3 regions of the Micromonospora sp. NPDC000668 genome follow, and region 3 is predicted to be linked to each of the others. Evidence: riboswitches for the same ligand, from Rfam matches in the RefSeq annotation. Region 3 holds a riboswitch; each other region holds the start of a gene.
The links. A riboswitch is a leader RNA that binds a small molecule or an ion and turns the genes downstream of it on or off. The one in region 3 is predicted to bind cyclic di-AMP.

Region 1 (3,267 bases), on a different contig from region 3:
CCGGGGGGAACGAGTGCAGCGCGTAGCGGCCGTCCCGTTCGAGGTCGCGACGCTTGGGCGAGTCGACGATGAAGCAGAACAGCCCTTCGTCGGTGATGACCGGGGAGACCGGATGGACCCGGGGCCCGCCGTCGGCGCGGACCGTGGCCAGGTAGCCGAAGCCCGGCCCGTACTGCTGGAGGAGAACGCGGATCCCGTCGGCGAGTCGGGGCTCGTCGGCGGCGAAATCGGACCAGGAAGCCATGCACGCATTCTATCGAACAAATGTACGAGTAGCGACCTCGACGCGCTGGTCACCGGCACCGGATCTGGCCGTTGCCGCCAACGCCGCTATGGTGGTCCGATGCTGCTCTCCGACCGCGACCTGGTCTCCGAGATCAAGGCCGGCACGCTGGGCCTGGAGCCGTTCGAGCCCACCCTGGTCCAACCGTCCAGCATCGACGTACGACTCGACCGGCTGTTCCGGGTCTTCAACAACCATCTCTACACGCACATCGACCCCGCCATGCAGCAGGACGACCTGACCTCGGCGGTGGAGGTGCCGGACGGCGAGCCGTTCGTGCTGCACCCGGGGGAGTTCGTGCTCGCCTCGACGCTGGAGGTCATCTCGCTCGGCGACCAGCTCGCCGGCCGGCTGGAGGGCAAGTCGAGCCTGGGCCGGCTCGGCCTGCTCACGCACTCCACCGCTGGGTTCATCGACCCGGGCTTCTCCGGTCACGTGACGTTGGAGCTGTCGAACGTGGCGAACCTGCCGATCACCCTCTGGCCGGGCATGAAGATCGGGCAGCTCTGCATCTTCCGGCTCTCCTCGCCGGCCGAGCACCCGTACGGCTCGGTGGTCTACGGCTCGCGCTACCAGGGTCAGCGCGGGCCGACGCCGAGCCGCGCCTGGCAGAACTGGCGCGCCTGGCCCACCCGCTGACTCGGTAGGGCACGACGGACAGACGACGAGGGCCCGCCGCGACGGATCGCGACGGGCCCCCGATCATCCGGGATCAGCCCGGGCGGCCGTAGCTGTGGATCGGGCCGTCGTCGACCTTCTTCATCTTGACCGGTTGGCCGGCCTGCGAGGCGTGCACGACCCAGCCATTGCCCACGTACATCCCGACGTGGTGGATGTCGCTGTAGTAGAAGACCAGGTCACCGGCGCGCAGGTCGGCCCTGCTGACGTCCTTGGTCACCCGGCTCTGCTGGGCGGCGTTGTGCGGCAGCGACACCCCGGCCTTGGCCCACGCGGCCAGCATCAGCCCGGAGCAGTCGTACGAGTTCGGGCCCTCGGCACCCCAGACGTAGGGCTTGCCGATCTGGGCGCAGGCGAACTTGACGGCCACGCCGGCACCGCCGCCGGGGTAGCTGGCCGGGCAGGGCGCCGGACGCAGCGGACCGCCACCGCCGTTGCCGTACACCTTGAGGCGCAGCTTCTGCAGCCGGTCGATCTCCTCGTTGATCTGCTTCTTCTTCGCGGCCAGTTGGGCCTCGGTCCGGGTCAGCTGGGTCACCATCTCGTCCAGCGGCGCCTTCTGCCGGGCCAACTCGTCGCGCAGGTCGGCGACCTGCCGGACGTCCTGCTGCTGGTTGTGCGCGAACCGGTCGAGCATCTCAAGCTGACCGACGACCTCGCTGGGCGATCGGCTGCCCAGCACCGCGTTGACGGTGGAGACGTTCTCGCCCTTGTACGCGCGGACGGCGAGGGCGCTGACCTTGTCCATGGCAGCGTCGACCTGGCGCTCCAGTGGGGCGATCCGGGCGGCCAGCGCGTCGGCCTGCTTGCGCTTGACGGCCAGGTCGGCCCGGGTGGCGTTGTGTCGTTCGATGATCGGTTCGAGCTTGTTCCAGTCGGCGTCGATCTGGCGCTCGATCTCGGCGACAGACGGGTCCGCGTGGGCCGCCGTGGCGCTGCCGGTCAGGACGACGGCGACGCCGACCAGTGCGGCGAGAGCGGTGGTGAAGCGGGACCAGCGTGAGCGCGGCACGATCGACGTCGGGCCGGCTGACGCCGACCGCTCGGACGACGGCCGCGGGGCATGGAGTGCCACCGGGTTCCGTACTCCTTCTTCCTGACCGCCTACCGGGTTAGCTGACGGGTTCGGGCGGGAAGTTGGCGCCCTACCGCGATGGCCGCGGATTCACCCCGGGAAAACCTGGGTCCCCGGTTCGCTCGGAAGCGACTCGGCGGTGTCGGTCCGTCACCACCCGGGCTGGGCGGAACTGCTATCGGGCCGACGAATGACCAGAGTAGAGACGGCTGTTACCGATCCGCAACCCGTGCGGCCGTGACACTCCGTACCGGTTGGAAGGGGTCACGGACCGTACGCGAAAATTTCTTTCCGACCGCTTCGATAGATGGAAAGGTATTGACGCGAGCTCCCGGGCGGCGCGAAGGTGACCTCACCTGCACCCGCGATATCTAGGGGGTTCGATGCACCATTCAGCCCTGTCGACCGGCCGGCGCGCACTGCTCGCCGTCGCCGTGGTCGCCGCCGCGACCGCGGTGCCGCTACCGTCCGGCCCGGCCGTCGCCGCGCCCGTCGCCGACCGCCAGCAGCAGTACGCCGCAGCGGCGGCCGAGTACGGCGTGCCGGAGAGCATCCTGCTCGGCGTGTCGTATCTGGAGTCCCGCTGGGACACCCATCTCGGCACCCCGAGCACCAGTGGCGGCTACGGCCCACTGCACCTGACCGACGCCGCTCACGTCACCACGCTGCCCGCCGGTGGCCACGTCGACGAGGGCGAGGACCCGCGCGGCGACGAGTCCCGGCCGCTGACGGTCACCGCGCCCACGGTGACGGGATCACGGCAGGCCCCGCCCGCGGCGGCGGCGCTGCAGACCCTCCAGGCCGCGGCAAGCCTCGTCGGAGTCGGCGCGCAGACGCTCCGCTCCGATCCGGCCGCCAACATCCGGGGTGGGGCCGCGCTGCTCTCCTCGTACCAGAGGGATCTCGGCGGCCCGGTCGGTGCGGTGAGTGACCCCGGTGCCTGGTACGGCGCGGTAGCCCGGTACTCCGGCGCCGACACCGAGGCCGCCGCGGCGGCCTTCGCCGACGAGGTGTACGACCAGATCCGCGTCGGCGCGAGCCGGCGGACCGACGACGGCCACCAGGTCACCCTGACCGCCCGGGCGGTCAGCCCGGACGCCGGTGTGCTGCACCGGCTCGGGCTGCGGCGTGCGGAGCGGCCGGACGGGCTGGAGTGCCCGGTCCGCCTCGCCTGCGAGTGGATTCCCGCGCCCTACGAGAAGTACGGGCCGGGTGCCAGCGACTACGGCAA
Region 2 (3,267 bases), on a different contig from region 3:
CCGTGCTCGGCACTCCGCTGGTGGTGGTGCTCGGCCACGACTCCTGCGGCGCGGTCCAGGCGGCCCGGGAGGCGGCCGCCACCGGCACCCCGCCCCGGGGGCACCTGCGTGCCGTGGTCGACGCCGTGCTGCCCAGCCTGCGTCGCGCCGAGGCCGAGGGGGTGGACGACATCGACGGCATCGTCGACATCCACATCGCGCAGACCGTCGAGGCGCTGCTCGGCCAGTCGCCCGTGCTGGCAGCCGAGGTGGCGCAGGGGCGCTGCGCGGTGGTGGGGGTGTCGTACCGGCTCGCCGCCGGCGTGGTGCGCCCGGTGGCCGCAGTGCCGGCTACCGCCACGGCGCTCGACGTACCGACCGGGCCCAGCACGGCGGCCGGCCCGACCGCGCCCGCCGCCGCCTGACGCGACGAGGGCCGCCCCGCGACGCGGGACGGCCCTTCGACGGGTGGACATGCGGTCAGAGCATCGACATGTGTACGTGGTCGGTGTGGTTCGACGGCCCGCTGTACGACTTCCAGCCGGTCGCCGGGAACCAGATCTGTCGGTTCCAGATCACGTAGTAGATACCGAGCCGGTCGGCGTTGCGGATGAGGAACGCGGCCACGTTGTTGCCGTACGTCCGGGTGTCCTCGTTGTGCCACGGGCTGAAGCCGCTCTTCTGCAACGACCAGTCGCAGGCGCGGCCCTTCGGGTGCTCCCACGGCCCGCCGGAGCGGTAGCAGCCGACGAACCGGTTGAAGCCGGCCCGCTTGACCTCCTTGTACGCGTGCAGCGTGCGCGGGGTGACGCAGCCGGAGGTGGTGGGGTCGTTCTCGCTGCACGACTCGGACTTCCAGTCACCGTCGGCGGTCCGGTTGGGCCCGATCCGGGCGACCGGTGAGGTCGCCGACACCAGGCCGCCGGTGAAGCCCTTCCCACCGACCAGCGCGAGTGCCTTGTCGGCGTCGCGCTTCTCCTTCGCCATCAGGGCGGTCTGCTTCTGCTGCTCGCGGACCTCCGCGTCGAGGGCCAGCTTGGCCTGCTCGGCGCGGGACTTCACCGTGTTGACCTCGGAGAGCTTCTTCTCGTTGACCATGTTCATCTCGTCGAGCACCGCGGCGCGCTGGACGAACGAGTCGGGGGCGTCGCTCTCCAACAGCATCGCGATCGCGCCGATCCGGCCGGTCCGGTACGACTGGGCGGCGATCTGCCCGACCTGGGGGGCCAGCTTCTTCAACTCCGCGTTGGCCCGGTCGACCTCCGCCGCCAGCTCAATCTGCCGCTTCTTGGACTTGTCCAACTTGGACTTGGCGGCGGAGTAGTCGCGGTTGGCCTTCTCGATCACGTCGTTGAGCAGCGCGGGCTCGCCGTCCTCCTCGTGCCCGGACGGTGTGGGGGTCGTCGGGGCGGCGTGCGCCGGGAGGGGGCCGGCGAGCACGGTCAGTGCGGCGATCACGGCCACCACGGGTGTCAACCAGCGGCGTAGGGGTGCCGTCACAATATTCCCTTCCGTCGACCGCCGACCGGGTTAGCTGACGGGTTCGGGGCGGAAGTGGCCCCTACCGCTGACGCGGATTCACCCCACGTGCCTGGGTCCCCGGCTCGCCAGCTGGCGATTGGGCGGTGGCACCGCAGGCGCTGCGTCGCGCCTTCAGCGGTAACCGGCAGCGAGGTTACCCGAGAGTCGACCGGCTGAGCTACGTCCAGATGCCGACTAAAAGCGTCATTTCGCCATGGCGCTGAGTGACCAGTGACGCGGTTCTCAGGGCGGATGCCCCACCTCGTCACGCTGAGGAGTGTCACCATGCCGTCTCCGTGCTCCTGTCCGGCTCGTGCCACCGGTCGGTGGCGGTGGTTGGGGGTGTGGCCCGCGTCGGATCGGGTCCGGTTGGGTCGGGTCGACCCGTGCGCGGTGAGCTGAGTGCGGCCAGTGCCTCCGCGCGGTCCGGCCTGGGTCGCTCGGCGGGCGGCTCGGCGGCCGGGTCGGCGGGCGGCTCGGCACCCGACCGGCCGGCTGCGGTCACCACGGCGGCCAGTCCGGTGGTCAGCGGTACGGCGGCGATGAGGCCGAGCGTGGCGACCGCGCTGCGGACGATCTCCTGCGCGAGGAACTCGCTGGTCAGGATCTGCCCGAGCGGTCGCGAGTCGGCGGTGAGCAGGAGCAGTAGCGGCAGTGAGGCACCCGCGTACGCCAGCACGATGGTGTTGACGGTGGAGGCGATGTGCGCCCGGCCGACTCGGGTGGCCGCCCGGTAGAGCTGCAACCGGGTCAGCCCGGGGTTGGCGTTCGCCAGCTCGGTGACGGTGGCCGCCTGGGTGACCGTCACGTCGTCGAGGACCCCGAGCGAGCCGATGATGATCCCGGCGAGCAGCAGGCCGTGCAGGTCCACGTTGGCCTGGAACATCGACAGCGTGGTGGCGTCCTCGCTGCCGAAGCCGGTGAGGTGGGTGGCGGCGGTGGCGATGGTGGCGAGCACGCCGGTCAACACCAGGCTGCCCAGGGTGCCGAGCACCGCGACCGAGGTTTGCGCGGTGACCCCGTGCGTCAGGTAGAGCACCACGAACATGATCAGGGCGGCGCCGACCACCGCCACCAGCAGCGGTGATCGGCCAGCGCCGATCCCCGGGAGCACGAAGGTGAGCAGGATGGCGAAGCTGGCGGCCAGCCCGGCCAGCGCGGCCAGGCCCCGCCACCGGCCGAACGCGACGATCGCGGCGGCGAAGACCACCGCCAGCCAGACCAACGGCGTGCCGCGCTGGTGCTCCGCGATGTTCCAGCTGCTGGCGACGGGATCGGCCGGATCGGTCAGCTCGACCAGGATGACCTCGTCACCGACCTCGACCCGGGGTGCGCCGGGTCCGTCCGGCACCGGCGTCTGGACCTGCTGGCCGGCAGCCGGCCCGTCGGCCACCCGGACGTCCACGGTGCCGCACAGCCCGGCCCCGGCGTCCGGCGTGCCCTCGGGGCTCGGTGCGGCCGGCGGGCACGGCTCGGTCACCACCCGGGTCACCGTGCCGTGGTAGCGCGGCACGTCCGTGCCCCCGGCGGTCTGCGGCGACCCGTCGCGTGGCCAGAGCACCACCGCGGCGAGCACGGTGGCGACGAAGAGCGGTACCACGGTCGCGATGAGGATCCGTCGTACCCGGGGCGGGGCGGACGGAGTGGAACGGCTGTGGTCGGAACCCAATGCGAGACTCCCAACGATCCGGTGCGGGGTACGTGCCGGCGGGCCGGTCGGTTCACCGCCGCCGCGGGAATGCGGCGACGGGCATGACGAATCGCTGG
Region 3 (3,267 bases):
TGGCGCGCTGGGCGACACGTGTGCTGACCAGCCTCGCCGTTGTCGCCGCCCTCGCGCTCGGCGCCGGCACGTCGCCCGCCTCGGCCTACGGGCTGTCGGCGTTCAGCCCCGGGTCGGTCGCGCCGTCGGGTCGGCCCGCCCCGATGGATGACACCGTGCACACGACGCCGATCGCCGCCGAGGAGGCCGCTGAGCAGCCCAGCCCGACGCGGTCGAGCGACGGGCAGGCAGCGCCCCTCGGTGGCGAGGCCGCCGTCCCCGCCGACGCGGCCCCGGTGCTCGCGGCCGGCGCCGACCGGCTACCCCGCGCGGATGGCCCGGCCAGCCGCGCGCCCCGAGCCCCACCCGGGCGCTGAGCCACCGGGACGAGCGTCCCGCCGCCGCGCCTGTCGACTCATCAGCTCCACACCCGCCGGACCCGTGGCCCCGCCGCAGCCTGGGTGGCCCCGTGCGGATCCCCATCGCATCGCTCTCTCCCCGAGGTGCCCACCATGGAGACCGTCGTCTTCTACCAGTTCCTGACCGAGGTGCCGCAGGCCGTCGCCATCTGGTCGGCCCTGTTCCTGCTGGCGCTGACCGTGCTCGCCGTGCTGGTCGCCCGCCCGGAGCGGGACCGGCCGGCGGTCGACCCGACTCCGGCGCCCACCGCCCGGGAGGTGGCCGCCGCCGAGGCCGCCGACCTGCGCCGGTACGCCGAGGAGGTGGCCGTCGCGGCGGCCGGCGCGGCGCAGACCGCCCGCCGCCGACGCGCGGACTGGCTGGCCGCTCAGGAGCAGGTGGAACGCGCGTGGGCCGGGTACGACGAGGCGGACACCGCCGCCCGTCGGTTCGCCGGCGCCGCGGCACTGCCCACCCCTCGTACTCCTCGTACCCCCGCCGAGTACGCCGCCCGGGAGCGCTATCTGCATCGCGCGGCGATGGCGGCGTACTGGCGCGGCGACCTGTCCATGCGGCAGCTCGCTGACGTGTTCGGGCAGCGGCACGGCTGGGACCCCCGCCGGCACCCGGTTGAGCAGGAGGTGCTGCTCAACCGGGCGGTCCGGGACGCGAGGCTCGCCGACTACCGGGCCGCCGCCGGGCGGGAACGGTCGGCCTGGCGAGACGCGGAGCTTGCGGCCTCCTCGGCCCGGGCCCTCACCGAGGAGGCGTACACGGCGGCGGCCCGGCTGCGTCCGAACCGGCTGCCGGCGCGTCGGACGATGACCGCAGTGCTCCGTCCGGCGGCCGCGACGCGCTGGCGGCCGGCCCGGGTTGGCTGAGTCGTCAATTAGGCCGTGAGCCCGGTCACACTCACTCGAAATCGGGCGGACGGCTCGATCGGCAGCATTGTTCCCACGAATTCGAGGCCATTGCCGACGGCCTGTCCGGTTGTCGCCCGCAGGCGCCGCCGTAACCGGTTGTCCCATCGAGTCGCGTCAGCGGCAATACGCGCAGAAATTGCTGCGACAGTTCAGGTTTACGCAGGTGAACCTGGCTTGGCAGGGTGCGGAGCGGCCAGTAGTGTCGTCCCGTCCGGTGCGGTAACCGATCGCAAGAGGCGACGCCGCGCTGACCCGCTTAATCGTGATCAACGAACCGGGGACCCACCAGTAAGTCCGGGGTGAATCCGCGAGCCACGGCCCGCGGTAGGGCGATCTTCCCGCCCGAATCCGTCAGCTAACCCGGTAGGCGGTGTCGGAAGGAGTTCCATCGTCGTGCAGCAACTCTCGACCCCTCGATTGTTCCCCCGCCTCCACGGCGCCGCGGTACCCCCGCTCATCCGTCCAGTGACGGTGAGCTGACCCCCGGGTCACCGCCTCTTCCGCCCGGCCGCGCCGGGCATTCCCCTGAGCGGTTCATCATCCGCGGACCACGGTCCGCGCGCTGGCGCCTGCCCGGATATCGGTCCGGCCCCGGTGTGCCGCTCTCCCCCTGATCCGTGGAGGACCCCGTGAAGCACACCCTGAAGCGTCAGCTCCGCCGCCTCACCACCGAGCGTCCGTACCAGATCGTCACCGCCTCCGCTGCGGCCCTCGTGATCGCGACCACCACCGGTGCTCTGTTCGCCGGCGCCGACGACGCCCCGGCCAGCCAGCACACCGCGACCACGGTCGCCGAGATGCGCAGCGACTCCGTTGCCTCCCGTGGCGAGGCGCGTGCCGCGTCCCCCTCGGCCAGCACCGCGCCGACCACCGCTGCCCCCGCGCCGGCCACCAAGGGCGCGTCGCCCGCCGCCAAGGCCAGCAGCAACCCGGACCTGACCAGTAAGCCGAAGCCGCCCGCGACCAAGGTGCTCGACTACGACTACCAGGTGCAGAACACGTACTTCAACTGTGGCCCGGCTGCCACCCGCAACGCCCTCAGCGCCGCCGGCATCGACCGCACCCAGGATGAGCTGGGCGCCGAGCTGGGCACCACCGAGATGGGCACCAACTCGGCCCTGGACACCACTCGGGTGCTCAACGCCGAGGTGAAGGGCTCCCCGTACCGGACCCGGATGTTCGCTGGCACGCCCAGCCCGGCCCAGATGGACCAGCTCCAGGCCGACGTGGTCAAGGCGATCACCGACGGCCGCGGCGTGGTGGCCAACGTCGCCGGCGACGCCACCGACACCGACGGCGGCTGGCACTCCTACGGCGGCGGCCACTACATCGCCGTGGTGGGTTACAAGGACAACGGCCGGACCGTGCGGATCGCCGACTCGGCCAACGCGGCCGACCCGTCGTACTGGATCACCACGATCAACCTGGCCAACTGGATCGCCACTCGGGGCTACTCCGCCTGACCCGGGCGTAGCCGCCGCGGGCGCCGTCCCCCACAAGGGGCCGGCGCCCGCGGCGTCTCTGTCCGTGCGATCAGTAGCTGATGAAGCCGTACAGCGCGAGGTGGTTCGACTTCGTCCCGCTGACCGTGTGGTCGATGCCGGACGGCTGCACGCTGCCCTTCACGAAGAGATAGTCGATCTTGCTGGAGCCGCTGGTGGCCTTCGACCCGTAGCCGGTCATGCCGTACCCGCCCAGCGTGCCGGGCGCGATGCCAGTGCGGTTCGCGTCGATGCCCACGACGCGGATCGTGGAGGCGTTCAGCAGGCTGGTCGCGTCGGCACCGAGGTGGATGCCGCTGTTGGCGATGCCCCGGTCGCCGTCGCCAGCGCACGCGTTCTGCCGGTTCTCCTGCGGTAGGTGCATCGTCGCGGCGAACACGCTGGTGCCGGTGGCCTTGATGGTGAACCGGGCCGCGATGGCGCTGGTCCGCTTCCACTTGTAGTAGTCGGTGCTGTCCGGGTCG

Region 1: linked by a shared signal. The riboswitch ahead of ACFY29_RS14665 (NlpC/P60 family protein) and the one ahead of ACFY29_RS21035 (C39 family peptidase) in region 3 are both predicted to bind cyclic di-AMP.
Region 2: linked by a shared signal. The riboswitch ahead of ACFY29_RS12435 (coiled-coil domain-containing protein) and the one ahead of ACFY29_RS21035 (C39 family peptidase) in region 3 are both predicted to bind cyclic di-AMP.

The regions. Positions count from the first base shown of each region.
Region 1 covers NZ_JBIAYP010000002.1:1,093,909-1,097,175, forward strand. The annotation lists gene ACFY29_RS14655 (pyridoxamine 5'-phosphate oxidase family protein) at 1-244, opposite strand, end outside; gene dcd (dCTP deaminase) at 344-922, shown strand; gene ACFY29_RS14665 (NlpC/P60 family protein) at 996-2,036, opposite strand; cyclic di-AMP (ydaO/yuaA leader) riboswitch at 2,049-2,185, opposite strand; gene ACFY29_RS14670 (N-acetylmuramoyl-L-alanine amidase) at 2,420-3,267, shown strand, end outside.
Region 2 covers NZ_JBIAYP010000002.1:635,138-638,404, reverse strand. The annotation lists gene ACFY29_RS12440 (carbonic anhydrase) at 1-404, shown strand, start outside; gene ACFY29_RS12435 (coiled-coil domain-containing protein) at 460-1,479, opposite strand; cyclic di-AMP (ydaO/yuaA leader) riboswitch at 1,483-1,614, opposite strand; gene ACFY29_RS12430 (YibE/F family protein) at 1,781-3,169, opposite strand.
Region 3 covers NZ_JBIAYP010000004.1:42,357-45,623, reverse strand. The annotation lists gene ACFY29_RS21045 (hypothetical protein) at 1-356, shown strand, start outside; gene ACFY29_RS21040 (hypothetical protein) at 492-1,259, shown strand; cyclic di-AMP (ydaO/yuaA leader) riboswitch at 1,545-1,686, shown strand; gene ACFY29_RS21035 (C39 family peptidase) at 1,931-2,764, shown strand; gene ACFY29_RS21030 (hypothetical protein) at 2,835-3,267, opposite strand, start outside.